Regions from separate parts of the Nitrospira defluvii genome, predicted to be linked through region 2. Evidence: riboswitches for the same ligand, from Rfam matches in the RefSeq annotation. Region 2 holds a riboswitch; each other region holds the start of a gene.
The links. A riboswitch is a leader RNA that binds a small molecule or an ion and turns the genes downstream of it on or off. The one in region 2 is predicted to bind cobalamin.
Positions count from the first base shown of each region.

Region 1: it holds a riboswitch for cobalamin, as region 2 does, so the genes downstream of both, KJA79_RS15515 (ABC transporter substrate-binding protein) here and KJA79_RS17915 (CbiX/SirB N-terminal domain-containing protein) in region 2, are expected to answer to the same signal.
Region 3: it holds a riboswitch for cobalamin, as region 2 does, so the genes downstream of both, KJA79_RS15530 (TonB-dependent receptor plug domain-containing protein) here and KJA79_RS17915 (CbiX/SirB N-terminal domain-containing protein) in region 2, are expected to answer to the same signal.

Region 1 is NZ_CAJNBJ010000017.1:77,867-88,499, reverse strand. It holds gene KJA79_RS15520 (FecCD family ABC transporter permease) at 1-899, opposite strand, end outside; gene KJA79_RS15515 (ABC transporter substrate-binding protein) at 896-1,993, opposite strand; cobalamin riboswitch at 2,000-2,237, opposite strand; gene KJA79_RS15510 (SemiSWEET transporter) at 2,348-2,605, opposite strand; gene rpmB (50S ribosomal protein L28) at 2,766-2,957, shown strand; gene KJA79_RS15500 (hypothetical protein) at 3,183-3,548, shown strand; gene KJA79_RS15495 (glycoside hydrolase family 26 protein) at 3,770-5,170, shown strand; gene KJA79_RS15490 (GDP-L-fucose synthase family protein) at 5,225-6,187, opposite strand; gene gmd (GDP-mannose 4,6-dehydratase) at 6,190-7,197, opposite strand; gene KJA79_RS15480 (NAD-dependent epimerase/dehydratase family protein) at 7,307-8,320, opposite strand; gene KJA79_RS15475 (FAD-dependent oxidoreductase) at 8,357-10,009, opposite strand; gene KJA79_RS15470 (aldo/keto reductase) at 9,999-10,633, opposite strand, start outside.
Region 2 is NZ_CAJNBJ010000017.1:591,420-602,052, reverse strand. It holds gene KJA79_RS17975 (tetratricopeptide repeat protein) at 1-634, opposite strand, end outside; gene KJA79_RS23055 (thermonuclease family protein) at 1,019-1,453, opposite strand; gene KJA79_RS17965 (ComEA family DNA-binding protein) at 1,579-1,890, opposite strand; gene KJA79_RS17960 (hypothetical protein) at 1,904-2,257, opposite strand; gene KJA79_RS17955 (PilZ domain-containing protein) at 2,254-2,586, opposite strand; gene KJA79_RS17950 (Y-family DNA polymerase) at 2,670-3,938, opposite strand; gene KJA79_RS17945 (LexA family protein) at 3,947-4,378, opposite strand; gene KJA79_RS17940 (SOS response-associated peptidase) at 4,417-5,091, opposite strand; gene KJA79_RS17935 (hypothetical protein) at 5,424-5,753, shown strand; gene KJA79_RS17930 (thermonuclease family protein) at 5,795-6,259, shown strand; gene KJA79_RS17925 (hypothetical protein) at 6,267-6,974, opposite strand; gene KJA79_RS17920 (XRE family transcriptional regulator) at 6,992-8,221, opposite strand; cobalamin riboswitch at 8,823-9,022, shown strand; gene KJA79_RS17915 (CbiX/SirB N-terminal domain-containing protein) at 9,189-10,370, shown strand; gene KJA79_RS17910 (DUF3209 family protein) at 10,384-10,633, shown strand, end outside.
Region 3 is NZ_CAJNBJ010000017.1:88,880-99,512, forward strand. It holds gene KJA79_RS15525 (ABC transporter ATP-binding protein) at 1-775, shown strand, start outside; cobalamin riboswitch at 851-1,077, shown strand; gene KJA79_RS15530 (TonB-dependent receptor plug domain-containing protein) at 1,106-3,088, shown strand; gene KJA79_RS15535 (cobyrinic acid a,c-diamide synthase CobB) at 3,096-4,511, shown strand; gene cobO (cob(I)yrinic acid a,c-diamide adenosyltransferase) at 4,486-5,112, shown strand; gene KJA79_RS23355 (cysteine-rich CWC family protein) at 5,109-5,324, shown strand; gene KJA79_RS15550 (cob(I)yrinic acid a,c-diamide adenosyltransferase) at 5,392-5,988, shown strand; gene cobU (bifunctional adenosylcobinamide kinase/adenosylcobinamide-phosphate guanylyltransferase) at 5,972-6,529, shown strand; gene cobT (nicotinate-nucleotide--dimethylbenzimidazole phosphoribosyltransferase) at 6,543-7,598, shown strand; gene cobS (adenosylcobinamide-GDP ribazoletransferase) at 7,603-8,364, shown strand; gene cbiB (adenosylcobinamide-phosphate synthase CbiB) at 8,361-9,317, shown strand; gene cobD (threonine-phosphate decarboxylase CobD) at 9,314-10,420, shown strand; gene KJA79_RS15580 (adenosylcobinamide amidohydrolase) at 10,417-10,633, shown strand, end outside.

The sequences.
Region 1 (10,633 bases), 510 kb from region 2:
GTCATCAGGGCCGACACCAAAAAGATGAACCGTTTGACACGTTCCGTGTCGATACCCAGCGAGCGCGCCGGCTCTTCACCCAAGGCCAGAATATTGAGCACACGGACCTGCTTGAAGAGCAGCATCAGCCCGATCAGCAGATAGCCGGACAAGGCCACCAGCACCGGATAGGCCGGGGCGGTGAGCGACCCCATCAACCACGCCATCATGCCGAACGACCGATTCGGCTCCATGATGGAAGTGATGAACATGATGAGCGCGGAGAAAATCGCATTGAGGATGACCCCGGTCAGGAGCACCGAGTGAATCGGCAGACGCTCATGGGTCGCCGCCATCCGATAGATCATCGCGAGGGCCACCAGGCCGCCAATAAATCCGCACACCGGCAGGATCGACAGCGCCAGCACCGTCGTTCCGATGCCGAACAAGACAGCGACGGCCACGCCCAAGGCCGCCCCGCTGGAGACACCCAGCACATAGGGATCGGCGAGCGGATTCCGAAGCAAGGCCTGCAACGCCACGCCGACTGAGGCAAGACAGCTCCCCACCAGAAATCCGAGTGCGACCCGCGGCAGCCGGACCTGAAACAGAATGACGCCGGCCGTGTCGACCATCTGCTCGTCACCCGGTCGACCGAACAGCAGCAACGCGAAGAGTCCGAGGATGCGCCCCACCCCGATGTACTGAGTCCCCAACTGCAGACACACGAGAGCCAACAAGCCTGCAACGAGCGACAGTACGGTCATCACGCGCCACCAGCGCGCCGGTGTGAGGATCAAGTCCTGAACCGGCGGGTCGCCTGCGACCGTCGGCGGACCAGATGGCAAGGGACCGGTGGACAAGGTCGATGCAGTCAAGGCGTGCGCGGGAGGCATGGGGTGGCCGGCTGCTGGCATCATGGCTGTACGGGTACCGGTTCCGACGCGAAGGCTTCGGGGTGGATCGCCCGGGCCAACGCCTCCAGCCCTTCCATGACGCGCGGGCCCGGGCGGTTGAGAGCATCGGCCGACACGTCGCGAAGACGGTTTTCCCGAACTGCGGTCACCGTCGTCCAGCGCCTCCAAGCCTCCTGCTCACTTCGCGGCACGGTTTCGATCGACCCTCTGGGGAACAACAGGACTTCGGGATCTTCCTTCAACACCGTTTCCATGGTAAGACGCGGATAGGGCGCCTTCGCCTCCGAGGCGATATTCAGTCCACCGGCAAGCCCGATCATCTGGTGAATGTAACTTCCCGGACCTACCGTGATCAGCGGTTGGCTGTTGATGACGTACAAGACCCGAACGCGTGCTAGATGTTCGGTTCTGGCGGTGAGTTCCGCCATCCGGTTGCGCATCGCCAGCGTCATCGCATGGGCGGCCGTGGAGCGATCAAAAATGCGCCCCAACGTATGCAGATGCGAAAAAATACTTTCCAGCGACGTCGCATCCAAGAGCAGCACGGGAATTTTCAGTTCTTCCAGCTTGGCCAGGACATTCGCCCGATGAAACTCGCGAGGCGCGACGATCAACTCGGGTCGAAGCGCGATCAGCGATTCAAGGTTGGGATTGGCGTAGCCGACCTTGGATTTCGTCTTGGCTGCCTCTGGAAAGTTACAAAACTCGGTCACCCCGACAATCTGCTCATCCAGCCCCAACGCAAATAGCATCTCCGTAATGCTGGGCGCCAGCGAGACGACTCGCGCGGGCGCCTTGGCCACATAGAGTTTTCTCCCCGCGTCGTCGACAAACGTGCGCGGCGTAATATTGGCCATGAACGGCATGCCCGTAAGGATGCCTTGTTGACGGCGTTTCATCACCGCATCATCCTCCGGAGATTGCGCAAACGCGAGCGATACACAGGCGAGCAACACATAGCAGACGACTCCAAGAATTCCGGTGAGACTTCGGCGAACGGGGATCGGGCGAACGGCGAGCAAATAAAAAATCCCCAGGGCCAACGTGGAACCCTGAGGATTACCCGCACCATCATCCTCGCCTATTCCCCAGCCCACGAGGGAATAAAGGGTCTTCCTCGGGCAGGTCTTCTGGCTTATGGTTCATCCTACTCCCCGCGCCTTCCCATCTTCGAAGCGATCAGCTCTCAGCGATCAGGCATCAGCTGTTGGCTGAATGCTGGCTGCCGATAACCGACGGCTTTCCCAGACAGTGGCGCCTGCGGGTTTCGTCCCCATTTACAGCGGCGGGACCGCGAGGGCTTTACACCCTCTTCCCTTGACCCGAGGTGTCTTGAAACGCGGCAAACTCTAGGAGAAGATGGCCGATCTTGTCAAGAGGAGGCGCGAGCGGAAGCCATCGAGGAGATATTCCCACGGATGCCGCCGTCGTCTGACGCGCAGGAAAAAGCGCTACGAGCGGTACCGAAGTTTGAGGATGAGAATGGCGAGAGTTAAGACAAGCGTGACGAGGTTCGCGAGGATGATGGGAAGGGCGCCGAGAAGCAAGCCGTACACCAACCAGAGAAAGACCCCGGTCACAAAAGTGAGCAACATGCCCAAGGACACGTCCTGCGCGGAGCGGGTACGCCAAGTCTGCTGGAGTTGGGGGATAAAGGCAATCGTGGTGAGGGTACCGGCGAGCAACCCCACGAGCGTGACCACATCCATGGATGGAACCTCCGTGACGGTGAAGGGCCTTGCACAGGAAGGAGGGCATCCACAGTGGAGAATTCACCCCGGCAGCTTGTCTTAGCCCGTGGGGCTATGGTAGCATTTCGCTCCGTTCAGCACTAGTCGTTGAAAGACGCCGCAACAAAGGAGTAGGTCCGTGGCATTTGCTTGTGATCTTTGTGGGAAGAAACACCAAACCGGTAACAACGTCAGCCACGCGAACAATAGGACGAAGCGCGTCTTCAATCCCAACTTGCAACGCGTGAAAGCACTCGTCAACGGCTCAGCCTTACGCATTCGCGTGTGCACCCGCTGCCTGCGTTCCGGCCTGGTCAAAAAAGCCGTCTGATCACCTGCTGCCTGTCCTCGCTCGTTCTCTCCAGGGCTAGATCTTACGCTCGTGGTCTGTCTGCTCGACTCTCCCACACATAGAACCCTATCCGCCACACGTACTCGATACCGCCACGCCGCTTCCCGGAAATCAACTCACAGAAGACGACTGTGTCGGATCAGTGTACAATCCGATCGCACTCACGACAGCACTGGGAAGATTCCCCTCGAACCGGGAGGCATCATGACTCATCTCCGTCACATACTCGGTCTCATGGCCATCGCCATCAACGTCGTCGCCTGCAGTCATCTTCAAACAAAGGAAGGGGCGTACCTCGACTCCGCGAAAGGTCGCGCCACGCAAACAGAGGTGAAGCAGGCTCTCGGCGCGCCCAAAGCGGTTCGAAAGGGCGAGGAAGGCGAGGGCGTCTGGGTCTATGAATTTCGTGAGCAACAGTCCGGCAACCGCTATACCCCGCCCGGCACCTGGTGTGAGGAATACCTGCTCACCTTCGATGACAAGGCCGTGCTGCAAAAGTGGAAACAGGTCTCCCACTTCCACGGAGGCGAGCTGATGCCGACGGAATGTATTCCGGGGATAGAACCCTAGAAGTAGTGGGCAACATCCCGTCTCGCCTTTCTGCCCAGGAGCCGATGATACGGAACTACCGCCTGCATGGTCCTGCCCGCAGTTTGTACAAGAATGTGCCAACCCGGAGACACGTCAAGATAAAAACATCACCTTTTATGGACATCTTGGAGCTCAAGACGACCTCCGCGCATGGTACGACGCTTGCTGAGTATCAACCATAGATACTCGGAGGTATTATCGTGAAAACACACATTGCCGCTATTCTCGCACTAAGTTTTCTATCTGGCATCTGGATCTCTTTCGACTCTGTCTCACCCGCAGAAGCCCAGAACTGGCTTTACCGCAGAAAACGCCAAGTGCAAACACAACCGCCCCCCACCCCTCCAGCGAGCCAGACTGCGACCTCCCGTGACTACTCGGTGCTCAAGATCGCCCCTCCGCCAGCAGCGGGTCTTTATATCGGGCAGTATGAATGGGTGCAGAACGACATCGCTTCGTTTGAATCGGCCAGCGGCCGGAAAACTGCGCTCTGGTCGAGGCACCGCGGCACCTGGGCGAACGGGTACGATGCGGCCGGGCAGCCGCATTTCGATGTCGCAGCCGCGAATCTTGCCTGGCAGGAAGGAAAGGTAATTGTCGTTCAGGCATACAACATCCATCCGGCACCGGGTGAATCCGAGGCGCCGGATGGGTTCACTGTCGACAAGCTTCTCAGCGGCGTCTACGATGCAGAGCTTCGAAGATTTGCCGGCGAGCTTCGTCAGTACGGCAAACCGACATTTTTTATCTCTGGGCGCGAACCCAATGGAATCGGAGCAGATTATTTCGGGGGCTTCGGTCCGGCAGGAGACAAGTCGCTGCAATGGGCAATCGAAAACAAGCGCGGTTTTGCGGAGTTCAACCCATCCTCCCTGCCGTATAGTTCACTCTATACCGATATCGGTACGCCGCAAATCTGCGACGGGGTTGAACGTCTCAAGGCGGCACAACGCTACTACTACGATTTTTTTGTTCGCCGCGAAGGTCTCAGGTTTCTCACATTTGACTCTATGGGATGGTCTGTGAACCAACTAAACCAGATCGACTATGACGTCGCGGATCTGCCGGCCACGGTCGACAAGGCGTACGCAAAGCAACTGCTTCAGAGCTGCCACTCCTTCGCCAACTTTTACCCCGGAGACCAATACGTCGACTGGGTGAGTCTCGATTTTTATATGATCGATTATTACGCAAAGGACTGGCCCGGGCTCACCCAGGACTACGTGGTCCCCGTTGAGAATCACTTTGCCGCACTGGACGCTGTCCTGCAAGAGGTGAAGACGGTCGCGCCATCCAAACCAGTGTTCTTTATGGAGTTAGGATTTCCCGACGGCACTCAGCAGAATTCGAGTTGGGCGGCCCAGAAAATCGCGGCGGCCCTTCCACGTATCGTTTCCGGCTATCCGCAAATTCATGGTTTTGCGTTGTGGTCGGCGCATCCCTCATGGATGGTCCCCGGGGTCTTCCCCTACGACTGCTTAATTCGCCCTGGAACGCAGCAGGCAACGGCGCTGAAAAATGCCGTCACGAATAATCCTTCGTCGTTCCTCTCCTGCGTCTACCTCTCGGATGGAAAATTACATCCGAATTGTGTGAACTAGCGAAGCCGGGACAGCAGGTTCTCGCTACGTGGACATGAGAGGAGGCATGCAGAGTCAGAAGACAACTTCACGGATACTCCGCCTATTGGCTTGAAACCAAGAGACGGTTTGCCGGATCCCGTCGACAAACGCCACCGACGCCTCGAAGCCGAACAGGCGTTTGGCTCTACTCACCTCAAGGCACCGTCGCGGCTGTCCATTTGGCTTTGAGGCATCCCATACAATTCGGCCGGAAAACCCCACTGCCTCGGCGATCAGCTCAGCAAGCGTCTGAATCGTGATCTCATGCCCCGTGCCGACATTGACCGGCTCACTGCCGTTGTAGTGTTCGGCGGCAAGCACAATCGCGCGCGCCGCGTCATCCACATGCAGAAACTCGCGTGAGGGTGACCCATCTCCCCATAGGACGACCCGATCATCCCCCCGCTCCTTCGCTTCCACGCATTTTCTGATTAAGGCGGGAATGACATGCGACGTCTCCATGTCAAAATTGTCCCCGGGACCATAGAGGTTCACCGGAAACAGGACGACGGCGTTGAAGCCATACTGTTGCCGGTACGCCTGGGCCTGGACCAGCATCATTTTCTTGGCTAGGCCATATGGTGCGTTGGTTTCCTCCGGATAACCGGCCCACAGATCCTCTTCGCGAAACGGCACGGGCGTATGTTTCGGATAGGAGCAAATCGTACCGACGGCCACGAGTTTCTCCAGACCTCGCTGACGGCCAACCTCGATCAACTGCGTGCCCATCATGAGATTGTCGTAAAAGAACCGGCCGGCATGGGTTTGATTCGCTCCGATCCCACCCACCCTAGCCGCGAGGTGCAGAACCAAATCCGGTGTCGTGTCTGCATACATTCGCCGGACAGCCCCGATATCAACAAGGTCATAGTCTCGACTTCTCGGGACGAGAATGATGGTACGACACCCCTGCCGCCGAAGCTGAGCCACAACCACCGAGCCCAGGAAACCTGATCCACCAGTCACGACGACTCGTTTGTCGCGCCAATAAGACATCCTTATCGGGCTCCCCTCGTACCATTGAGAATTGCCCGCTCGACGTGAAGATCGGCCTCGACCATCATTCTGATCAATTCACCGAAAGACACTTTGGGTTCCCAGCCCAACACCCGCTTGGCCTTCGACGCATCCCCGATCAGCAGGTCCACTTCGGTGGGTCGATAGTAGCGTGGATCGATTTTCACATACCGCTTCCAGTCTAAATCGAGATAACTGAAGGTCTGCTCCAGAAATTCGCGTACCGTATGCGTTTCACCCGTGGCAATCACGTAGTCGTCCGGTTGCTCGGCTTGCAGCATCATCCACATCGCCGTGACGTAATCGCCGGCGAATCCCCAGTCCCGCTTGGCATCGAGATTTCCAAGGAATAACTCGTGCTGAACGCCCAATTTGATACGAGCGGCAGCGCGAGTGATTTTCCGGGTGACAAAAGTCTCTCCCCGTCGAGGCGACTCATGATTAAACAAAATGCCGCTACAGGCAAAAAGATTGTAGGCCTCGCGATAGTTGACTGTAATCCAATGGGCATAGACCTTGGCTGCCCCATACGGACTACGTGGATAAAAGGGTGTGCTCTCCCGTTGGGGAATTTCCTGCACCATGCCGAACATTTCACTCGACGAGGCCTGATAAAACTTCGGGTGAATGCCTGATTCACGAATCGCTTCCAATAGGCGAACCGTCCCCAATGCTGTGACCTCCGCGGTATATTCGGGGACATCGAAGCTCACGCGCACATGGCTCTGCGCACCCAAGTTGTAAATCTCATCCGGTTGAATCGTGCGTAGAATTTTATTCAGTGAACTCGCATCGTTCAGATCTCCGTAGACCAGACGTAACCTCGGTTCAGCGACGTGCGGATCCTGATAGATCGCGTCGATCCGGGCGGTATTGAAGGAACTGGAGCGCCGGATGATGCCATGCACTTCATATCCCTTCGACAACAACAGCTCTGCGAGATACGATCCATCCTGTCCGCTGATGCCGGTAATCAATGCCTTTTTCACGGTGTTGCCTCACTCCGCTGTTACAACCTGAATACTCCGACTGACTGCGCTGACGGCACGGACACAGACAGCACGACGATCAGCGCTGCCTGCAACCCCAGTCGTCTCCCTATCCTCGTCCCACGCCTTGTAGGATCTGTCGCTCACACCACGCGTAGGTCTGCTCAAGTCCCTCTTGAATACTCGTCTTGGGCGACCAATCAAGGAGGGTGCGCGCCCTCGTCCAATCTGCCGCCCGATCGACATCGCCTTCCGGCTTGCTTGTGTCGAACCGAATATCGATCTGCTTACCGGAAATCGCACAGACCCGCTCCGCAATTTCCTTGATGGACGTGCTGTAATCGGGTCCGATTTGGATGACGCCTCGATTCATGCCCTTTGTGGCAACGGACACCAGCGCATCCACAATATCGCTCACGAAGACGAATGCCCGACGCTGTTTTCCCGAACCCCACACCACGAATTCTTCATCCGGATATCGAATGGCTTTGCGAATGAGAGAAGGAATGACCTGCGACTTTTCAGGCGACATCTCGCAGTGCGGGCCATATACGTTGTGGAAACGGAGAATACCGATGTCGAGCAACTTCTCCTTTCTGGCCAAATCGCAGCCCATTTCACCCATCAGTTTGCTCCACCCATAGGAGGATTCCGGTGAGGCGGGATAGACATCGTCTTCTTTGAAGGGCGGCGGATTCAATTTGCTCTGACGTTCAGCGGGATAACTGCAGGCAGTCCCGACATACACGTAGGACGAGGCATGATTCGCAATGGCCGCCCGTAACATATTGGAGTCAATGATCAGATTGGCGTTAAACAACGAAAATTGGTTGCCGAACACATAGTTGATGCCGGCGACCACATCGGCCAGGTGATAGACCACATCCTGCCCTTCCGTCGCTCGTTCGCAGTTCCGATAATCCGCAAGATCCAGTTCAAGAAACCGGTGCTCCAGATCAATCACCGGCACACCGTCCTCGGCGAGCAGGTTCGATTTCTTGCCCCGCCAGAGATTGTCCGCGACCGTCACCTGGGCGCCCTCGGCAGCAAGACGGGCCACGAGATGAGACCCGATTTGTCCAGCCCCTCCGGTGATAAGTACGCGTTTGTTTTTCCAATACATGGTGCTCCCCTTTCCCGCGACAATAAGTTCTCCGTCTCACATGAGGCCCGAATGTGTCCCCTTCAGATGATCCGCGACGCGCAGGGCCATGGCGACGATCGTCAAGGTCGGATTCGCGTGACTGGACGTGGGAAACACCGAACTACTGGCAACGAATAGATTGGCGATGCCATGCACTCGACCTTGTTCGTCGACCACCCCCAGTGAAGGATCGGCCGACATCCGTGTGGTTCCGATGTGATGTCCGAGTACGGCCTTCACGTCCCCCATCAATTGCGACACATCGTCTCCAAGATATGTCAGGTAGCCGCAATCTTGCCTGCGAAGTTCTTCGTCGAGAAGCTTGTGCGCACGCTGCACGCTCGCTCGATCCTGCTCGGTCACCTGAAAGTTGAGCCGCAACCGCGGCATGCCCAATTCATCCTGCACGTCGTCCAGCGTCACACGATTGTCACGATGAGGAATTTGCTCGCTCTGAAAATACAGGTAATACGTATTCGACCGTGACCGCATGAGCAGAGAGGGAATACGCCGCCTCTGAAGGAGTCGTTTCCGCCCGAATTTGGGTAACACCGACAGAGCCTGAGGTGACCCCATCAGGATGTTCTTCAGATGCCGCCAGTACAGCGCATACTTACCTGTCCCCAGCTCCTCCTGCTGTCTTCCACCCAACAGCCGTTTCAGCAAAAAGGTGGCCGACAGCACCGCATTACCGTGGTCAGGGTCACCGAGCAGCGGCCGATCCAATAACATGTAGAGATTCAACAGCTCATGACGCCGCTGAGCGGCCTCGGAAAAGCCGATCCGTCGACGGCAGAAGACACCCTGTGGATCCGCTTCATATCCGAACATCACCTCTTGCCCAGCCGTAAGCGTGATGCTCGCAATCACCCCGTGAATGTGCGACATATACCCGCGCCCCAGCCAATCCGAATGGTTCCCGATGCCATCCCGATATACGCGTCGAGAAGCCAGCAACAGGCGCGTGGTTTCCAACCCGCCCCCTGCGAGTACGATGATTCGTGCGCGGACCTGAAAACGCCGGCCTGCGAACGTTGCCACTTGGACGGACTCGATGCGGGTGCCGTCCGACGAAGCCTGCAATTCGACCACCGGTGCGTGAAGCATGACGCGCACCTGTTCCGCTCCAGCGAGATCCGCTCGATACGCTTTGCCGAATTGCGTCGGCGGGCTCCACCGCTCAATGCCTGAGGTGCAGACCACCCCGTCTTCAAAGCTCGGCAACATCGAAGGATGTGCACCGGGAAGCGCCGTGGCTACTTGATAATCGTACTCCCCGCACTCACAGTAGACATGCGCGCGACGATAGTAGTCGTGCATGTCTTTCTGCGGAAACGGCCAGCCGCTGTGCGGCACCCATTCACGTCGATCAAAGTCGAGAGAATCAAAAGGAATACACCGCCCACCCCACAGCGAGGTGGTGCCTCCCAGTTGGCGATACCGAGCCTGATCCAGAGGAACGTGGCGGATCGAATCGTTGAGAGCTCCTTGATACAGCGACTGGCTCTCGCCGGCCCGCGTCTTCCCACCGGCTTCGAGCAGGATGATCCGCTGTCCGGTTGCCCGGAGTTCCATAGCTAGAGTGATACCGGCGGCCCCAGCACCCACGATGCAGATGTCGGCCGACAACGTGTGCCCCTCGGAGACTGTGTTCGCGTCAAGCAACATGCACACACCTTAGCGCTTCATCGATCCCAGCGAGATTTTCGTGCAAATGTGTCCTACAGCCCATACCCGCCAACATCACACCGATCTCCGGACGTTCAACGATCGGTCGGAATGCATCGGGGACGGACCGGCCGGCCAAGGCATCATGAGAGAAAATTTCACGCGCGATGACTCCAACGCCCAGCGCACCTGCGCGTTCCAAGATCGGCAGCGCCGCGTCAACGCGCGTGCAGTCGAGTGGAACCTGCACGCAGGCGACACCGGATTGTCCGATCCATGAGTCGGCATCCTCCAATGAACGGCAGGAGACTCCAACGTGACGCAGCGTACCCTCTGCCTTCAAACGCAAGAGCAATTCGAACACCCCATCGCGCTGCGGAAGGTCAGTCGGAGGATTGTGCAAGAGGAAGAGATCGAGACGATCCACGCCCAGGCGCTGCACACTCCCCTCTATCCGGCGACGCAGATAGTCGGGATTGAAGCACTGACGCTCCTGCCGGCGTCGCGTGCCTGTCGTCACCTCACGTGCGGTCGACCACCGTCGCAGCAGCAGATTCAGCACCGGCTTGGCCATGCGGACAAGGCTCTCCACCGAGCCGACCGTTAAACCTGCCTTAGTGCAGA
Region 2 (10,633 bases):
CGGACATACTTAGGACGGTCAGAAAGAAACAGCCGAGCTGGTTGGGCTCCGTGGTGGTGATGCGGGTGACGTCGAGGAGCGGGTCGTTGACCTCGGGGTCTGCTCCCGGTTCGCCTTGGTCCATCATCATCGACACAAACATCGTCCCGACACAGAGCATTTCGTACACGGTCCAGTGCTGGGCCGAGAGGAACGCGGCCATGGTTTTGGCGTGCGTTTCTATCGAAAGATCGGCGTGTCCCTCTGAGGAGAGCAACTTTACTGACTCTGCGGGAATCGTGACGATCTCATGGAACCACGGGGCCTTCCATTGTGGTATGGGGTGTGGCCCTGAGTCTGTGGCTTGCTGAAGGACAAAGGCGGCGATGCCTTGCCAGAATGTCGCTCGGGTCCTCATGTGGGGGGTCTGTAGGAGCTGTCGGACCAGAGGGCGCGCGGTTGAGTCGGCCCAGGGGAGGAGTTGCGCATGCTGGCCACTCGCACGGTCCATGCAGAGGACGGTTTGGATGAGCAGCATCGCCATGGACGCTTGTTCCACGGTCCATTGTTCGTCAGACACCCACCGCATCAGGGTATTGAAATGCTGTTCGAGTCGCTTGATGTAGTCGTGGACTGAGGTGTGGCGGCTCGACATGAGAGGGTCCTTGTGTAGTGGGTGGAAAAGGAACTTGTGTTGGCGGCGTCTAGCATTACTGATTCTGAGAGTGCTGGCCCGATGTCTTCGTGGGGCCTGTGTGAAAGTCCAGACCAGTTGGGGTCTCATCGGATGGTTTGGGGATAAGCTTGAGGGTTAGATTGGGTGTGAGGGGGCTCCGGAAATTCGGACAGTATGGTAAGTGGCAGCCTGGCTTCACCGAAGCCACCAGGCGGTGACGAACCAGAGGAGCGAGGCGTCGGGGTAGGGGCGAGATTTTAAAACTCTAGAGCCCTAGAGACAACAGGTTTCGGTCTTTCTGCATCATTCAGTTCTCAAGGCATTCCGTCGAGCCCACGATGCTTATATCCTTGCAGCCCACTCTCAATGCTGACACCAGTTTGCAGTCTTCGTCCCACCGTCATAGGGCACTGCCAATCCGGCCTCAATCAGCTGGCGAGCCACATCGCGGCCATCAGTTCTGATCCCAGCCAGGACTCTAAAATATTTATCCCGGCGGAGGTCCACCAATTCGATCTGTTTGGCCTCGTTTAACATTCCTTCCGTCACAGCTTTCGCCTGCCGGGCCATGATCTTTTCACGGTCACACTTACCATGCATCTCGGGTGTATCGATACCAGCCAGCCGAACTGGAATGCGGTTACCAAAGGGAGGTGGAACAGTGGGGAGCGTGAACGTGCATGTGTCGCCGTCATGGCAACCGTGAAAAATGACGACCTGTGAAGGGGGAAGGGTGCCCTCGCCACCAAACTGTGGGGACAGCAACTCTGAGCAGTGAATGCGCGGGGCGCATCCCACAACGAGAACTAGACCAATAGTTCCAAACAGAAGCCGCAGCGTATGCACAATAATAACCTCATCGTACCCGGATTCTTTGCCGGTTATGAGACCGAGGGTGGCTTTCGGTCTTGGAATGTCCTGGCCTACTTCTGCTTTGCCACAATCTTGTACTTGATCCCTTCATAGGTCGCCCGTGGGATAATCTTCTTCTGCGCGAGCTCATCCTTCCTTTGATACGGCCGACCCTTGATGATCTTTTCGGAGTAGGCGTCTCCGATTCCAGGAAGCGCTTTGAGTTGGTCGACGGTGGCCGTGTTGATGTCGAGGGGCTCGCCTTTCTCAGCTGCGTGGCCCACCGGAGAATTTATCACACCAAGGGGGAAGAGGGGGAGCGCGAGCAGGAGCACGGTGCCCAGTCCTACACGGAGTGTCCACTTCATGAATTGTGATCTCATCGCAGTCTCCTTGTTAGTGAGTCGTGCCCTTTGGCAATTGTTGTCCCAACTCAATGATCCGCCCCAACCGTTCCAGCAAGTTAAGTGACTGGTGCGAGGTCAGCCCGTTGTTGTTGAGCAAGGCGAGAATATCGTCGATGATCTTGTTTTCAGTTTCGATGAGCAAATATGGCTCAGGGAAGGCGGTTTCAGGAATGCGGGCGCGAGTATTCTTCTTCCGAAACTCGGTGATGATGTCGTAGAGGTCTTGCTTCGTGCAGAGGCCTTTCCGTTCCAGTACTTCTACAATCGCAGCAATCTCCCACATGTTAGAGACGGTCGCTTCTTCAAGGGACATGGCCTCGCGTTTGGGACGTTGTTCGCTCATGGGAACCTCTTCCCGGGCTCCTGCACTAATCGTTTCACGTAATGCTCCAGACGCGCCTGGGTGTGCGGCTCAATCAACCGAGTTTCGGCGGCAAATTCCTCTCCTCTCGACCATCGGACCACGGCTTCAGGAATCTCGATGCGTTGCTCATTCGGGAGGGTGACTGTCAGCGAAAGCGTTTCCCCTGGCCGCATGGGGAGATCACCAGAAAGACGCAATCCGCTGAGTGAAAGATTCCAGACGGTGCCTTGCCCCTGAAATGAGCCTGCGTTGTATGTGACGGAAGATTGCGCAGGAAAGCGACGGTAGGGGCGAATCGAGAACGGCATAGGGGCCTCGCAAGAAAGCCCATTCTAGGAGGGTTACAAACTACGACGCAAGAGCCGAACGGGAGATTAGTTGCATTGATGTACTAGGCCGTCACGATTGGCAACGCAGTCCAATCCGTCGTATAGGCCGGCGAACGGTGCTGAAACTGCGTCTTCCAGGCTTTGTGAATACCGCTGGAAGCATAATGGAGGGTGCCGGCGCCCCACCGATCATTGACCGCATCGAGTGCGGACATCAGCCGCTGGGACTTTCTCCTGTCTTGAGAGTCGAACAGATCGGCCTGTGCCTGACTGGCAGAGACCAGGCCTGTCAGGGTCACCCCCGCTTTCTTGTAGCGATACCCCTCTCGATAGATGGTGCGGATTCCCTGAAGCGCTGACTTGATGAGGTCGGAGGTAGAGTCGGTCGCAATCGGCAGCTTCAGTGTCAGTGTGTTGCTGTACTGTGGACCTTCTTTGAATTCGTTCGTCGTAAGACACACCGTTACCACGGTCGCGGCCAGTCGTTCGTGTCTCAACTTCTCCGCCACACGTGACGTATAGGACGAGACCGCCTCTTCCATGTCGACTAGGGTACTGATGAGCTGCCCAAACGCCCGTGAGCATGTCAGGCTCTGCTTCGGAGCGGGACACTCTTCCAGGTCTAAGCAGGAGATTCCACGTAACTCCATCACCAAACGAAGTCCCACGATGCCCAGATGCTTTCTGATCCACTGGTCATCAGCCTCGCGGAGTTGGAGCGCCGTCATGATGCCATGCTGATTCAGAAGCCTGATCAGGTTTCGCCCGATCCCCCAGACATCCTCAATCGGCACTCGGCCTAGCAAGGCGTCTCGATCGGGACAGGCCAGTAGATCGAACACCCCGTTCGTATCTGGTGTGCGTTTTGCCACACGGTTGGCGATCTTGGCGAGGGTCTTGGTCTCCGCGATGCCGACCGACACCGGAAGGCCGGTCCAGCGCTTCACCGTGGTCCGAATGGTACGGCCGTACTTCGTGAAGTTCCTAGAGGTGAACCCGGACAGACTCAGGAAGGCTTCATCAATCGAGTAGATTTCGAGATCCGGGCAGAACTGTTCCAAGGTTTCCATGACCCGCTGAGACATATCCCCATACAGGGTGTAGTTCGAGGAAAACACCTGCACCTGATGGGCACGCAGGAGCGGGCGAATCTGAAACTCTGGCACACCCATCGCAATGCCAAGCGCCTTGGCTTCATTGGAGCGAGCCACCACACAGCCGTCATTGTTGGACAAGACGACAATAGGTTTACCATCCAGCTTTGGGTTAAACACCCGCTCGCAGGAGGCATAGAAGTTATTGCAATCGACGAGGGCAAAGATGGGAGGCATGGGACCGCTCAGAGCGCGTGGATGACGTTGGTGACGACACCCCAAATCTCAAAGGACTGTTGGGCCTGAATCTCGATGGGCTGATAATTCTTGTTGGCTGGGAGAAGGCGTAGGATATTGTTCCGCTTATAGAGACGTTTGACCGTCAATTCTCCGTCCAGAGCCGCCACGATCACGTTTCCGTCAATGGCTTCTAGGGAACGATCTACGATCAGGATGTCACGAGAATGAATCCCGGCCTCCAACATCGAGTCGCCGGTCACGCGCACAAAGAACGTGGCGGCCGGGTGCTTGATGAGGTGCCGATTTAGATCGAGCTTCCCCTCGATATAGTCGTCAGCCGGAGAGGGAAAGCCTGCGGGCAGCCGACCAAGAAAGACGGGGAGGGCATACCGCGTCGAGAGATCAGGGGCGTAAATGGCATCCACATTCATCGGCATCGAAGATCCTCACCAGATTGGCCTTGCCTAGTGTAGGCCTAAACCGAGACAGACTCAAGGCAGTCCGGGGCATCATGTCGCGGGTTATTGACAAGCGTACTGACCGGGTAGACCGTGAGCTCCTCAGTCGGATAGGGACGGAGCAAGGCTTTCAGGGAGTCTGCCTGATGGACGGTTGGGTCGAGCCACTGGTCGTAGGCTGATGGCGCCAGAATGACCGGCATCCGATTGTGGATCGGTCGCAGCAACTCGTTCGGTTCCGTCGTGAGGATCGTACACGATTCGATGTCCGCGCCTTCCGGGGGATGCCAGTGTTCCCACAAGCCGGCAAAGGCAAAGGGACGGTGACTCTTCATGCCGATCCACATTGGCTGCTTTCTCAGTCCCTGGACCTGCCACTCATAGAATCCCGTCGCAATGACAAGACAGCGTCGGGTCTTGAACGCGGCACGAAAGGAGGGTTTCTCCGTCACGGACTCGGCTTTGGCATTTATGCACTGCTGCCCGATTTTCGGGTCTTTGGCCCAAGACGGAATCAGCCCCCAGCGCAACAGCACCAGCTGACGGGTGGTTGTCCCCGGCTCGATCCGGATCGCGGCCACCGGTTGAGAGGGAGCAATGTTGTAACGAGCAGTGAACAGGGGAGGACTCGCGACGCCAAACTGTTGAGCGATCACCGCTGGCGAGGCCGTTTGGGTAAAGCGTCCGCACATCTTGTTGTACGTCGAAGCCTAGGCCGTCCGTGAGGAAGTGTCAAGGACAGGGCGTAGCATAACAGCCATCCTGTATCATTGTTATACGTTGCCGTATCGAGATCGATACGCCCGCACAGCTAATTCAGCTGCTCATCTCTACGCAATCTGAATGAATCTCCATTGTGACGGCCCTTAGCGCATTCGGCACGCGTGTTGCTGAGATCCTTGTACGCATCACACCTCACCTCACACAAGGAGAACCCACCATATCGAACACTTCGACCGTCCCAACGATTGCCCCCGTAGCCCCCGGCATTTATGTCGACGAGATTGATCCTGGTGCTCCGGATATGCCCGCCGTCATGCGAGAACTGGTCCGGGCCTTGCTGGAGCAAATCTGTGAATGTGAGCTCGTCGGGTTGGTCTATGAGGAGAATTCGCTCGAGACCCGAGCGCAGCTCATAGCGACCTTGCGCGGGCATCTTGTGATGCGCTGGGCGAAGGATTTTCTCAAGGGACGGTCCGTACAAGAAGCTTTGTTTCTCCGTTGCGATCACACCACCACAACACAGACCGATCTCGACAGCGGATTTCTGATCTGTGAGGTCGGCATGGCACCTGTAAACCCGTCGGAGTTTGTCGTCTTCCGCATGCTCATCCGATTTGCCCCCAGACCGTGAGCCTCTCGTCAGGGGAGAGGAAGCCTGCTAGCATGCGGTCTATGCGCTTTCTTCTCGTGGCTCTTTTTACCGTTCTGCTTGCGGTGCCTGTATTAGCAGGGGTGTATTCTGGCCAAGTGGTCGGGGTGATTGACGGTGATACGATTGACGTTCTGCATAACGGTAAAGCTGAACGTATCCGACTCAATGGCATCGACTGCCCTGAGAAAAGCCAATCCTACGGGCAGAAGGCTAAGCAGGCCGCCTCAGCCCTCGTGTTCAGCAAAGAGGTCACGCTGCACACGTTCGAGGAAGACAAGTATGGGCGCACCATTGGAAATGTGCTCCTAGCCGATGGAACGAACGTCAACCAGGAGCTAGTCAAAGAGGGCTGGTGCTGGTGGTATCGGAAATATGCACCAGGAAATACGGTGCTCGAAGGGTTAGAGAACGAAGCGCGAGAGGCTCGAAAAGGCCTGTGGGTTGATCCGCAGCCGGTGCCGCCGTGGCAGTGGCGGAAGCGTTGAGCTATTTTTAGGTAAGCGGTTCCAATAGAAGCTGACTTGTAAATGGTCGTCTGCCGTTTGGCTCTGCTCCTACTGCAACTTTTGTTCGGTCGAGCAATCTAGATGCAAACGAATGAAGTCCGTCAGTATAGTTTGCGTTCTGAAACTCTTTAGGAACTCCTTCGCCATACTGCAACAGAATTTTCCTTATTTGATCGCAGTCCCTTGCTGAAAGAACTCCAATTTGGAAGAAGAGTGTCACCACATCAAACATCCTGGCGACCGGAGCTGGCGTCTGCATTCCTAAATTGTGAAGGGTATTCACCGCTATTCCGTCATTACTCAATGACGGCATCTGCAAAGTGACAGCAGCAGCATGCGTATAAGCTTCACCCGTTCCTACGCGTATTCCATACTGGCGCCCACTTGCCTGAATAGTATCCCAGGTCGCCTGAACTGCTGCTGGTGGAAGAAACGAATTAGAATCGAGGAGACTGGACTGGAGAATGGTGGAGTCGAAAACCTGGAGGACCCGAGAGGTTAGTGCCTTGTCGAATTGAGGTTCGACTTTCGTCCGATACTTCTTGTGCTGTCTGAGCTCATTCTCAACCTCGAATACTATTACAGGCTGAATGCCATATTCAGTTTTGAAACTTCGCAGAAGCTTATTTTGGTCTGTTAGGAACAGCTGAATGAGAGCATCCGAATCACAGAATAGTAGTGCGGGATTACTCATCGGAGGACAGGTTGGAACTATTCAACATATTCAGGCATTTGACTCCCAAATCGAGAGTAGAATGTTGATTCATCTATCATCAAGAACTCAGCTGCTTTACTTGGACTGATCTGGCCAGCAACTGTTGCCTCTACTACACGCTTAATATAGTTGGCAGGGAGCCTGAGAGTTCTTGAGTAAATCGTTGTATTCCGCCTATCTCTCCATTCGTCCTTCTTGCTGTCGTGTCTTTTTAGGAACTGCTCTGTTGTCAAAGCTCTCACTGATAACTCCGAGAGGTCAGACGCTATGTCAAATCTGGCGTATTGCTCTGCCTCTTCAGGAGAAATCAAGTCATTGCTAAGTGCTGCCGAGATCACCGTTTTCTGCTCAGTATGAGTTTTTGCAATCAATGTGGCCAGCTGCTTGGGCGTAAGCGCATGCAAGTTCAAGCCTAACGTCGAGCTCATGTGTATTAGCACGTCACGTGGTGCCAAGCTTTCTTGCGCAAATGCCTGAGCCCTTTCTTCAGATAAGCTGGATTGGGCCTCTTGATTTTGAAGAGGGAACAGATCAATAGACGCACCATCGGTATATGCATCAAAAATAGCATGGGCAAGCTCGTGCAGTAGTATGTGGTTGCCCCTAAACCATGTGCGCTTATATGAATTAGAGAAAAGGCATGGGCGCTCTAAAGAAGTAGCTCCTAGGTAAAAGCAGCACCCTTCAACGCTCGACTCTGGCATCGGGCTCTCAATGATAAGAACCCCTCTATTTCTAAGATTTCCCCTGAAAGCTTCCCCTATACCTGTTTTGCCCTTGTCTAGGCCTGAGAGTTGCCTGAAAATCCTCGCTGCCTGTCGGCCTTGTTCTCGGGGCGGAGCCTGAAGGTCTGTTTCGCGACGGATATTCTCAAATATCAATTGCCACCCAGTTGCCCTGCTATCAGTGGCTTGCTCAAGCTGATCGAAGTAATACCCGAGGTGACGTATTAGAAGAACGTATTCGCGATCAACGTCAGTAAGGCCATTTCCGCGGAACTTAAACCAGATAGCTGGAGCTACATCACCTTGCTGTCTCTGTTCGCTTCGAGTACTACGCAGAGTCAGAGGTGATACGCCCAAGACTGTCGATAGGCGTGACACCATCGAGTCAGGGATAGAGCGATTACCTGCAACCCACTCCTGGAATATCTTGGGACTAACTCCAAGAAGTTCGGCTGAGGTTTGTAAGTCTAATTTAGCTGAATCCAGGATCTGCTTGAGCATCTATGCTATTCCCCAGGGAGGTGCTTAATTCACAACTTAACAACTTCTCTCGTTCAGCACTAGAGGTCAACCACTTGTGCCTGGTTTATGGTTGTCTAGCTTGGCAGTCTTTCCGTGGCAAGCGATTTTGGCAGAGAGTGCACAGATATACTGATGAAGAAAAGTAAGCACGTGGAACATAGCTTATATAGTACCCAAGGAAGGGCTTAAGACAAGGTTAATTTAGCATTCTGAAAACGGTCTCTTCAAGGCCCAGGGAAGTAAAGAGGGACGGAAAGAGGAACCGGCCATTTTGCCGTTTCATCGAATCGTCTAAACTAATGTCTGGGGTGGTAGTTTAGTGGTGCCGAGGGACTGAATCGAACTGTCGACACCAGCCTTTTCAGGACGTGGTTGTTCTATGCAAGGGCCTGAATCTTCTTGTGATTTCTCGCCGTAGTGAGCGTGGACAACTAAATGGACCACCGGTCTCAGTGCATGTCTTGGTAAGTTATTGGGCTTTGTGGTCGCTCAGTTCGCGTAAAATTGCTTCAGATCGCGTGCACTCATGATATTTCAGCCTTGACAGGGTGGACTAGCCCGCGTTAGGTATCTGGGCTGATAATTGAGCAATCTCTCGGATGCCCGCTAGGGCGTAACAGGGAAGTCCGGTGAAAAACCGGCGCGGTCCCGCCACTGTAAGTGGGAAGCTCTCCCGTTTTAGCCACTCAACAAACGTGTTGGGGAAGGCTGGGGGTAGCGGTGAAGGTTCGACCTTCTGAACCCATGAGCCAGGAGACCTATCCGAGCTGACATAGTACGGTTTCTCCGCGCGGTAACGGAGGATCGCTCCTGCCTTTTTGGCATGCGACCTCTTGTTCCCCATGCGGGACGGAGGTTTTTTTATGCCCTCGTTTTTGTGGGAGCAGCGTGTGACTGCTCCCAACGTTGACACGCCATTCACATCCCAACATTCGGAGCAACCCTCATGAGCACGGGATTGCTCATCGTCGGACACGGCAGCCGCGATCCCAACGCGAACGTCGAGTTTGAGGCGTTGGTGACGGCCTATCGTGCAGGGCGTCCTGATCTTCACGTCGCGCACGGCTATGTGGAGCTGGCCCGCCCGTCGTTGGCGGCCGCGCTTCGCGAGTTGGCGCAACGGGCCGACTCCGTTGTCGTCCTGCCGTTGTTTCTGTTTGCCGCGGGGCATGTGAAGAACGATATCCCTCTCGCGCTCTCGCAGGCTCGGCAAGAGCATCCTTCCGTCCAGTTTATCGTGGCCCATGCCTTGGGCATCCATCCCAATCTCGTGGAGCTGGCGTTCGAGCGGGCGCGGGCGGCGTTGGAAGGCGCCCGTGAATCCGCGAAGACCGCCGTGGTGGTGGTGGGCCGTGGTTCAAGCGACCCAGACGCGAACGGGGACTTTTGTAAAGTTGTTCGTCTCCTTGCCGAAGGGCGCGATCTTGGGTGGGTGGTGCCCTGCTTTATTGGCGTGACGAGACCGCTATTTGAGGAGACGGTGGAACTGGTTGCGCGTGCGCGCCCAGAGCGGATCGTCGTGGCGCCGTATTTTCTTTTCGGCGGAAGACTGATCACGAAAATTCGCGAACAGGTGGATTCGTTTCAAGCCCGGTATCCCTGGATCAAGACCGAACTGGCGCCCCATTTGGGAATTGACGACCGATTGCTCCGCTTGATGGACGAGCGCCTGGCCGAAGCGACAGCGGGAGAACGTCCGCTGCCCTGCGATACGTGTCAGTATCGAGTGCCGGTGTCCGCGGTGACCGGGCAGGTGGGCGGGCTCAAAGCGCTGCTCTGGAGTTTGCGGCACGGGTTTACCCACGCGCAAGCCATGCCTCATGTGCATGCCCATCGTCCGCTGGCGAAACATGTGTTGGTCTGCGGGAATGTCGATTGTGCCGACGGCGGGAGCATTCCGCTCATTGCCACATTGCGGCGGCTGTTGAAGGACGCTGGGCGGGATCAGGATATCCGCGTGACGAAGACCTCCTGCATGGGCCGCTGCGGGGAGGGGCCGACGGTCGCGGTCTATCCTGACGGCATCTGGTATCGGGCTGTGAAAGAGACGGATGCCAAGGAATTAGTCGACGAACATTTGCTGGGCGACCGGTTGGTCAGCCGCCTGGTTGACAACATCATGCAGTAACGGAGGATGTCTGATGGCCTGTCACGAAATTGCAGGATTGCGGTTGGGGTTGATGGAAGTGCTGGGAGTGAAGAACGAAGCCGAGCGGCAGCATGAACTGGCCGAACTGGGCACCGGGGCCGATCAGCCGGGACCGATCCGTTCCATGTGTGGAGCCAAGGATCTGGCGTCCCTCAAGCAGTATTACGAGAGCGCAGTCTCCGCGCTGGAACAGCGCGTCGCCGCGACCAGGCCGGATGATCCGAAGCTTCCGTACCTGCGCA
Region 3 (10,633 bases), 500 kb from region 2:
AGAGCCCTGGGTGCTTCGAGATGTGACGCTGGAAGTCGCACAAGGCGAGATCCTGGGCATCGTCGGGCCGAATGGGTCCGGCAAAACCTCGTTGCTGAAACTATTGGCGAAATTGGCTGTGCCACAGGAAGGGGAGATCGCCCTGTTCGGACGACCGTTGCGCAGCCTCTCTCACGAGCTGGTGGCGCAGTCCGTCGCGGTGGTTCCGCAGGACAGCCCGCAGATGTTTCCGTTCACGGTCGCAGAGACGGTCTTGATGGGGCGATTTCCCCACCGACGGCGGTCGGGATGGAGCCTGGGCTTCGGCTGGGAAGATCGAGAGGATTGTCAGTCGGCGTCGCAGGCCATGGCCACGATGGACATTGCGCATCTCGCCGGGTGCGCCGTCACCGATCTGTCCGGAGGAGAACGTCAGCGCACTATGATTGCGCGGGCATTGGCGCAAGCGCCCATAGTGTTGTTGCTCGATGAGCCGACGGCATTTCTGGATCTACAGCACCAGTTGGGCATTTGTTCGACCCTGCGCCGACTCTGTGACGAGCGCGGGTTGACGGTGGTGATCGTGTCGCACGATCTGAACCTTGCCAGTCAGTATTGCGATCGAGTGGCCATGTTGAGGGCGGGGCAGGTGCGGATGGTCGGCGCTCCCGCCGAGGTCATGTCGGTCGAAGTGCTGCGGGAGGTATATGGCTGCGAGGTCTTGATCGATGCGCATCCGCAGTCGGGATTGCCTCGGATCACGTTGCCGAGGCAAGGGATGTCGTTCAAAGGGTGATCGGATGTTGCGGGAGGGGTTCGCGCCGGCCCACCCGTGGGAAGAGAAGGGGCGCGTCATCATTGGAGAACGGAGTGTCAGGAAGACGCCGTCAGCGTCGGGGAAGATGGTGCAAATCCATCACGGTGCCGCCACTGTAAGCGGGGAGTGACTCTGCACGGAGCCACTGTTCGAGGAAGTCGTTAGCCATCAGCGTGAAGCTGTTTGCTGAAAGCTGAGTGCTGAGAACTTCTTCGGTCGGGAAGGCGCGGAGCCGCGACGATCCGTAAGTCAGGAGACCCAACTGACGGCTGTTACGACTGATCCCTTCGAGCGAAAGGGAGTGTCAGGATGTTGGTACGTCTCAGGCCATGGTCTGTCTTGTTCGTGTTGCTGTGTGTCATACGTGTCCCGCCTGTGTGGACGGCAGCGGCGGTTGCCGACGAGCCCCCGGAGTCTGATCCTGTCGTGCAGGCCGAGGAAGTCGTGGTCTCGGCCACCAAAACCCCATTGCCGGTAAGCCAGGTGACCAGCGCGGTCGAGGTCATCACGGCGCAGGACATGAAACGACAGAACATCAGGAGCGTGGTGGACGCGCTTCGGTTAGCCCAGGGTGTGGCAATGTTTTCGAACGGCGGGCCGGGTACCGAGGTCACGGCCAAGATTCGAGGCGGCGGGGCGAATCAGACCCTGGTGCTGATCGACGGCGCGATCGTCAACAGCGCCACCGTCGGTAGTTACAATTTCGCCAATCTGACGACCGACAATATCGAACGAGTCGAGATCCTTCGCGGCGCGCAGAGTATGTTGTGGGGCTCCGACGCCATGGGCGGGGTCATTAATATCGTGACGAAGAAGGGACAGGGGCCGCTCTCCGCGACCGGCTTCATGGAGTATGGATCGTTCGCCTCCATCCGTGAGGGGGGATCCGTCTCGGGGAAACAGGGGATCGTCGACTATAGCCTGTCCCTGTCCCGCTGGGACATGTCTTCCTTTTCCGCCGTCAATTACAGGCGGGGGGCGACGGAGCGGGATTCGTACCGCAATTGGCAGGGTTCGGGGCGAATCGGCGTCGATCTTCCGCATGACGGGCGGCTGGACTTCAGCATGCGTTGGATGAACTCCGATGTGCAGCTGGACAACCTGTCGGCTACCGCGCCGAGCGACGTGTACGGCTCGAAGATCCGGAGCCAGGAATATGTGTTCAGCGGGAGTTATGAGCAGCCGGTGACGAGCTGGTGGACGCAGAAGCTGACCCTCGCCCGATCTCAGGAGGCCTCGCTGTTTCTCCCCGGCACGTTGCAACGGAGCTTGGTCAGCGGTGCCTTCAGCACCCCATTCGGAGATCCGAACGAAACGCGTGTGCTCTCCAACCGCTTGGAATGGCAGCATAACGTGCAGATCACCAAATTGTTGCTGCTGAGCGCCGGTTATCAATTTCGGGAGCAGCAGGGTGAGAACGACAGCGGGCTCACGAATCGAATCCTGAGTTCCCACGCCGGATTTGCGCAAGCCCAGTTCAATCTCTGGGATCGAGTCTTCGCAACAGCCGGGATTCGCCATGATAGTTACAACGTCTTCGGCGATGCGACCACGTATCGACTTACGGCGGGGTATTACCAGAAGGAAACCGATACCAAGCTCCGCGCCGGGTATTCGACCGGCTTTCGCGCGCCCAGCATGAACGAGCTGTATTTCCCCAATTTTGGCAATCCCAATCTCGGGCCTGAAAAAAGTCAGAGTATGGATGTGGGGATCGATCAGTATCTGTTTTCCAAGCAGATCAAGTTCACGGGAGGGTTGTTCTGGAACCGGTATCGGAATTTGATCACGACCACATTCGATCCGGTCTTTTGCGCGCCGTTCAGTACCTTCGGGTTCTGCCCGCAGCAGCTTGGGGAAGCCTCGACCAAAGGCTGGGAGGCCGGACTCTCGTATACCTACTCAAGCGACAAACGGTTCGTGAAGAGCCTCATTCTGCAGGCCCAATACACGAACACGCTCACGCGCGATCTGGATAGCCAAAGTCGTTTGCCGCGTTGGCCCACCGATCAGTGGAGCGCCACGATCAGCTACCAGCCCATCGACCCCCTATGGATCACGTTGATCGGTCGGTATGTGGGCTCGCGATACAACACCACCGGAGATCGGCAACCTCTTCCGGCATTTGATGTGTGGTCGTTGGCGGTCACCTACGATGTCACAAAGCAACTCCAGGCTTATCTCCGGGCCGAGAACCTCTTCAATGAGAAGTACGAAGAAATCGCCAGCGCCGGTACGCCGATCCGGTCGGTTTTCGGCGGCGTTCGGGTCACGTTCGGGGGAAAGTCGTGAGGCGAGCGTGAGCGCACGACCGATGCATCGTCCTCGATTGATCATCGCCGGCACCCACAGTGGTGCCGGCAAAACCACCGTCACCTTGGCACTGCTGGCGGCGCTCAAGGAGAATGGTCTGGTCGTGCAGCCGTGTAAGGCCGGGCCGGACTTCATCGATCCCGGCCATCACCAGGTAGTGACCGGTCGGCCGTCGCGCAATCTCGACGGCTGGATGCTTGGCGAAACCGTGAATCGAGCGATATTCTCACACGCGTCGGCTGACGCGGACCTGTCGATCATCGAAGGCATGATGGGGCTCTTCGATGGAAGTTCGCCGACACAGGATAAGGGCAGTACGGCCGAGTTGGCCAAGCAACTCCAAGCTCCGGTGCTGCTGGTGATCGACGGCAGTGCCATGGCCCGTTCGGCCGCGGCCATGGCATTCGGGTACGCCAAGTTCGATCCGGCTGTGCGCGTCGTCGGCGTCCTGTTTAATCGGGTAAAGAGTGAGGGGCATTACCGATTGCTGCGAGATGCGGTGAGATCAGCCACGGATCTGGAGGTGGTCGGGTACCTGGAGCCGGATCCGGCCATGGCCATTGCCGACCGGCATCTCGGCCTGAGAACCGCAATCGAAGAAGGGCAGGGTGAGGTCTATGCCCGACTGGCACAGTCCGCGACAAGGACGATTGATGTGAATCGGGTCATCGCGCTGGCACGATCGGCAGACGACCTCGTGCTGCCGGCTGAGCCGGCGTTGGATCTGTCGGTGAGCCAACCGCAGACAGTGCGGGTCGGGGTGGCGTACGACGCAGCCTTCTGCTTTTATTACCAGGACAACCTGGAGATGCTGAAGGCGGCGGGGGCCGAGATTGTCCTGTTTTCGCCCTTGCGTGATGCCACCATACCGGATGTGGACTTGCTGTATTTCGGTGGCGGGTATCCGGAGCTGTACGGCGAGGCCTTGGCGGCCAATGCTGCCATACGATCCGCGATCCGTGCATTCAGTGAGAGGGGCGGGGCGATTTATGCCGAGTGCGGCGGTCTGATGTATCTGACACAGGCAATCCGTGATATGGCGGGACACCGACATGAGATGGTCGGGGTCATATCCGCTGAGGCGGTGATGCGGAAGGCCGGGATGACGCTGGGGTATCGAACCGTGCGGCTGACACAGCCCTGTCTGCTTGGTCCGGAGGGCACGGTGCTGCGTGGGCATGAGTTCCATTATTCGCTGCTGGAGCCGACGGGCGAACTGCAGTATGTCTGCGCGCTCTCGGATGCGGACGGCAAGCCGGTTGGACCGGACGGGGTGATGAGGCGAAAGACGCTGGCGTTGTATAGTCATCAGCATTTCGGCAGTTGCCCTGATGTGGTGGGGCATCTGCTCGGAGCTGCGCGTCGAGCGCGCCGGGATGTGGCACCTGCGCGAACGGCCTGAGATGACGGAGCAGGACAACCATACGGCCAGCATGCAGCGCCTGAAGGCTTCGGTGGACCGTCGTATTGAAGCGGCACAGGAAGAGAAGGGCTTGCTGATCGTCCATACCGGCGCGGGGAAGGGCAAGACCACTGCCGCGCTTGGCATGGCACTGCGTGTGCTCGGCCATGGGAGGAAGGTGGCGGTCGTGCAGTTCATCAAAGGCGCCATCGACACGGCAGAGGAACGCATGCTCCGGTCATTCGGCGAGCGTGTGACGTTTCTTCGCATGGGCGAGGGGTATACGTGGGAAACACAGGATCGCGAGCGCGATACGAGATTTGCCCAGGAGGCCTGGGCCAAGGCGTGTGAGTTCTTGCTGGATCCTTCCTATGCAATGGTGATTCTCGATGAATTCAACATTGTGCTCCGGCACGGGTACGCCGATCTCGACCAGGTGCTGCCGCGCTTGTTATCGCGTCCTTCTATGCAACATGTGGTCATCACCGGCCGAGGGGCTCCGCAAGAATTGATAGAAGCGGCAGACCTGGTCACGGAAATGAAGCAAGTGAAACATCCCTTTCGGAAAGGGATCAAAGCTCAGGCGGGGGTGGAGTTTTGAGAGGTCCGGTCAGCAAGACCTGCGAGCACTGCCGGCAGCCGTTCGAATGTGTCGGGTATCAATGCTGGTGCGGGAAAATCGGTATTACCGAACAGCAGATGGATTGGATCGCTGCGCGGTTTAAGGACTGCCTTTGCCCCGTCTGTTTGCAGCAGGTGGCGGATGGGACACTTGGGCCAACGAGGACGTCCGGGGCGAATCAACCAGGTTAGCGTGTCGCTGGGATGCCTCTCCAAGCTCGAGTCGGAAATCAGTGCTCTGGTGTGAAAGGATAGAAGCATGCGAATTACCAAGGTATATACCAGGACCGGTGATGCAGGGCAGACCCGGTTGGCCGGGGGACAGCAGGTGTGGAAGGACTGCCTGCGAGTCGAAGCCTATGGCACGGTCGATGAGCTGAATGCGTCGGTGGGGTTGGTGCGGGCGATGAACGCCGAGGGAGGAAGCGCGTCTCCCGCCTCCGCGCAACTCGAGGCTGATCTGCGTTGGATTCAGAATAAGTTATTCGATGTCGGGAGTCTGCTCGCGACCGCTCCGGGCCAGACCTTTCCCAACATGCCGAAGGTGACCGATGGCGATGTGACCAAGCTCGAAGAGATGATCGATCGATGCCAGGAGGAGTTGGCCCCGCTCAAGGAATTTATCCTGCCCGGCGGTGGCAAAGTTTCGGCCACGCTGCATCAAGCGCGAACCATCTGTCGGCGGGCCGAGCGCGATTGCATCCGGCTGAGCCGGGAAGAGGACGTCTCAGTAGTGCTCAACAAGTATCTGAACCGATTGAGTGATGCCCTGTTTGTCATGGCGCGCTGGGTCGCGAAGACGCAGGGGGAACCGGAATTTTTGTGGCAGCGTGAGACCGATGCCCCCGGCAAGTAAGTCAGGGAGACCGCGCCGGCGTTCCCAGTCTCGTCTCATTCTAGTCCTGGGAGGAGCGGCCTCGGGAAAAAGCCAGGTGGCGTTGGACAAGGCCGGTCGTAAGGGACCGAAGGCGTTTGTGGCGACCGGGCAGGCACTCGATGGCGAAATGAAGGCCCGTATCGATCGGCACCGTGCGACCAGGGCGGCTGATTGGTCCACTGCGGAAGTTCCTTGCGCGTTGGGCGATTGGTTTCGATCGGAGGGTTCCGGGTATCGCACGATTGTGGTGGATTGCCTGACCCTGTGGATGAGCAATGTCTGCGGCCGCCGCATTGTCGGGAAAGATTTGACCAGCGCCGTGGACGAATTGATACAAGCGATTCGGCGGACTCCGGCTCGGGTCGTCCTGGTGAGCAACGAGCTGGGATATGGATTGGTGCCGACCAGCCGGGATGCGCGCGCTTTTCGTGACCTCGCGGGCCGAATCAATCAGCAGTTTGCCGCTGCGGCCGACGAAGTCTATTTTGTCATCGCCGGACAATCGCTTAGGCTGAAATAAACAGGAGCACGACGTGATGACACTCGATGAGGTGGTGCGGCAGATTCAACCGGTCGATCAGCAGAGTGCCGCGAAGGCTCAAGCTCGCTTGGACGGGTTGACCAAACCCCTCGGCAGTCTCGGGAGACTGGAAGAGACCGCGGTGCGGTACGCCGCCATCACCGGCGACGTCAAGCCGAATGTGCCGCGCGGGGTCGTGTTCACGTTTGCTGCTGATCACGGGGTAGCAATGGAGGGCGTGAGCGCCTATCCGAGCGAAGTCACGCCGCAGATGGTCTTGAATTTTCTCCGGGGCGGCGCCGGGGTGAACGTGTTGGCGCGGCATGCCGGGGTTGAGGTTCGGGTGGTGGATATCGGGGTGGCCCATGACTTCGCAATGGTTCCTGGCCTTATCCAGAAAAAAGTCATGCGGGGAACGAGGAACCTCCGGCGCGAACCGGCGATGAGCAGAACAGAAGCAGCGCAGGCGCTGCACATCGGTATCGATCTGGCGACCCAGGCGGCGTGCGAGGGCATTGGGCTCATCGGCACCGGCGAGATGGGAATCGGCAATACGACGCCGAGCGCCGCAATCACGGCCGTGATGACCGGTCGGGCCGTGGCCGAGGTCACGGGACGTGGCACCGGCATCGACGAAGCCGGTCACGCCAATAAGATTCAGGTCATTCAAGACGCGTTGGATCGACATCGTCCAGACCCGGCTGATGCGGTCGATGTGGTGGCGAAGGTGGGCGGACTGGAAATTGCCGGATTGGCCGGGCTGATCCTGGGGGCTGCGGCGGCGCGGGTCCCGGTGGTGTTGGATGGATTTATTGCCGGTGCAGCTGCATTAATTGCCGTGGGGATCCAGCCGCTCTGCCGAGACTACCTCATCGCCTCGCATCGATCGGTTGAACGGGGGCACCAGGCGATTTTAGATCACCTCGGCCTCACGGCGCTCTTGGATCTCGACCTGCGGCTTGGTGAAGGTACGGGGGCCTGCCTTGGCATGGGGCTGGTACAAGCCTCCATCAAGATTCTCACCGAGATGGCAACCTTTGACGAAGCGGGCGTTTCGCAGCGTGACTAAGATCATGTCGATGACCAGACCCTTCGTGTTCGCCTGGCATTTTCTGACGGCGATCCCGATCAGCCGCCGTTATCATGATCCGACGGCAGATGAGCTGGCGGCGTCCATGGCCTGGTATTCCACGGTGGGGCTGATGATCGGCGGGCTCCTGGCGCTGGTGGATCAGGTCTTGCGCTGGTGGCTGACGGCCGAGGTGGTGAACGTCCTGCTGATCGTCCTGTTGGTGCTGCTCACGCGCGGGTTGCATCAAGACGGGCTTGCGGATACGGTCGATGGATTAGCCGGGGGCCGAACGATAGACGACCGGCTGCGCATCATGCGCGATCCGAATGTCGGTGCCCTCGGCGCGACAGGCCTTTTTCTCTCGCTCCTGCTGCGGTATGCCGGCTTGCTCGCCCTACCCCAGTCGTGGCGTTTCCCCATGTTGCTCTGTATGCCGGCGGTGGGTCGTTGGGCGATGGTGTGTGTGGCCTGGTCCTCTTCCTATGCGCGACGCGATGGAGGGTTGGCGTCGGCGTTCCTCACGAATCTGTCATGGCACCATGTCCTGCTTTCGACGCTGGTCTTGGCCGTGGCCTTAACGGCAGGTCTGGGCCCGGTTCCGGCCTTGGCTACCATGGCATTGGGGACTTTAGTGGTTGTGCTGGTACGGCAGGGTTGTCGCAAATGGTTCGGCGGCGTGACCGGTGATCTGCTCGGTGCCACCAATGAGCTGATTGAGATTGTGTTTCTGCTGCTGGTGCCGATCTTGGTGATGACTCGATGACGGGCGTCGATTTAGCGCTCGCGGCGGTGCTCGACATCGCGCTGGGAGACCCCCGCTGGTTTCCCCATCCGGTGCGAGGAATGGGCGCAGTCATCGGTTGGATCGATCATCGTATCCGCATCATCTGCCGGAGCGAGCAGGCTCTTCAGCTTGCCGGCGCCTGTCTGGCGCTCGGTCTGCCCGCCTCCGTCTATGGCGCAGCCACGTGGGTGATCGGGCAGGCTGCTGCGCTGCACCCAATCCTGGGCCAGGCCGTCGGCATAGGCCTGGCCTCTACCACGTTGGCTGGGCGCGACCTCTATGACCATGTGCAGGCGGTGACCGGCGCCTTGGCGGCCGGCGATTTGGCGGGAGCGCGAAAGGCGGTCGCCATGATTGTAGGGCGCGACAGCGCCGCGTTGACGGAGCCCGAGATTGCGCGCGCGACCGTCGAGACCATCGCCGAAAGCGCCTCCGACGGGATCATCGCCCCGTTGGTGTATCTGTCGCTCGGCGGCGCGCCGCTGGCGCTGGCCTACAAGGCGGTCAACACGCTCGACTCCATGATCGGCCATCGCGATGAGCGGTATGAACATTTCGGCTGGGCCTCCGCCCGACTTGACGATGTGGTGAACTGGGTCCCTGCTCGATTGACGGGCGGCTTCATCGCGCTGGCTGCCGGCTTGTCCACCGGGCAATGGCATCGCATCCATGAGAGTTGGTACATCTTGCATCGGGACGGTGACAAGCATCCCAGCCCGAACAGCGGACAGCCGGAGGCTGCCATGGCCGGTGCGTTGGGTGTGCAACTCGGAGGACGGAATTATTACGACGGTGTTCCCCATGATGCCGAGTTGCTCGGGGATGGTCCGGGGGAGGTGACTCCCGAACATATCGGTCGCGCAACCCGCATCATGCTGGTCATCTATGCGCTCGGTTTGTTCTTTGCTTTGTTGTCCTTGTGGGTATCATGACGCGGACGGTCCACGGCGGAGATGTGTACGGCGCTGCTCGTGATGTGGGGCGAGCGCCCGATCGATTGCTCGATTTCAGCGCAAGCATTAATCCATTAGGCCCCTCACCGGCTGTCCTCCGGATGCTCACACGCTCGAGGTCACTGCTTTGCCATTATCCCGATCCGCTCTGCTGGGATCTTCGGCAGGCGCTCGCGGCTCACTGGCGCCGTGCTCCCGAGGCGATTCTCATCGGGAACGGTTCGACGGAGTTGATCCATCTTCTCCCTGATGCCCTGCAGATTCGGCATCTGCTGGTGGTCGGCCCGACCTTCTCCGAATACGCGGCGGCGATGGCACGATCCGGAGGGCGGATCAGCACGGTAATGGCCGAGTATGCGGATCACTACCGACCCAGCCTGGAACTGGTGTTGGAGGCCTTGCGACGGGTTTCACGACCGGGTACCCGGTCGTGTCCCCTCGATGCCGTCCTGCTCTGTAATCCGAACAGTCCGACCGGCGTCGCCTGGGAGGCCACTACCGTTCGAACGCTGGCCCGCGCAGCGGCGCGCCTCGGGCTCTGGTGCGTGGTCGATGAAACGTTTGCGGACTATTGCGAGGCGGTGTCGATTCTTGGGAAGGCCCTTCCACCCAAGACCATTGTGCTGAGAAGCTTCACCAAGTTCTATGCGCTACCTGGCCTCCGTGTGGGGTATGCGGTCGCGCATCCCGCTGTGACGAAGCAACTCAGTGCGCAGCAACCTCCATGGTCGGTGAACATGTTGGCGCAGCGAGCTGCCATGGTGGCCTTGCGGGACGATCGACATCGCCGGCGCAGTCTGCAATTCATGGATCGGGAACGGACCAGGCTGCAGCGGGCACTTGAACGGCTGTCCGGCGTCCGGGTGTTTCCAGCCAAGGCGAATTTCATCCTGTTGGAACTGCCGGTCGGGCACAAGGCGACACAGGTGGTCTCGGTACTGCGACGGCGAGGGGTGCTCCTCCGTGACTGCTCGAAGGTCCCGGGGTTGAATGACCGCTCGCTGCGGGTGGCGGTACGAACGAGAAGTGAGAATGATCGACTCCTGAAGGCCTTGTCGTTCATCGGACGAGTGGCAGAATGAGCGGACGTCCGCCGGATCGCTTGGCAACCACATCGCGTGTCACCCGCGACACGTTGATCGTCGACTTAGGCAGTCGTATGCGTGTCCTGTCCTCCGCGCCGCGGGGCGGAGGTCTGCGAACCACTCGCTACATTCTCAATCACCAGGTGGCGTCCAATCCCTCGTCGAACGTCGAAGGGAGACCCTGGGAGCATCCTTCCCGGTATCTGAGGC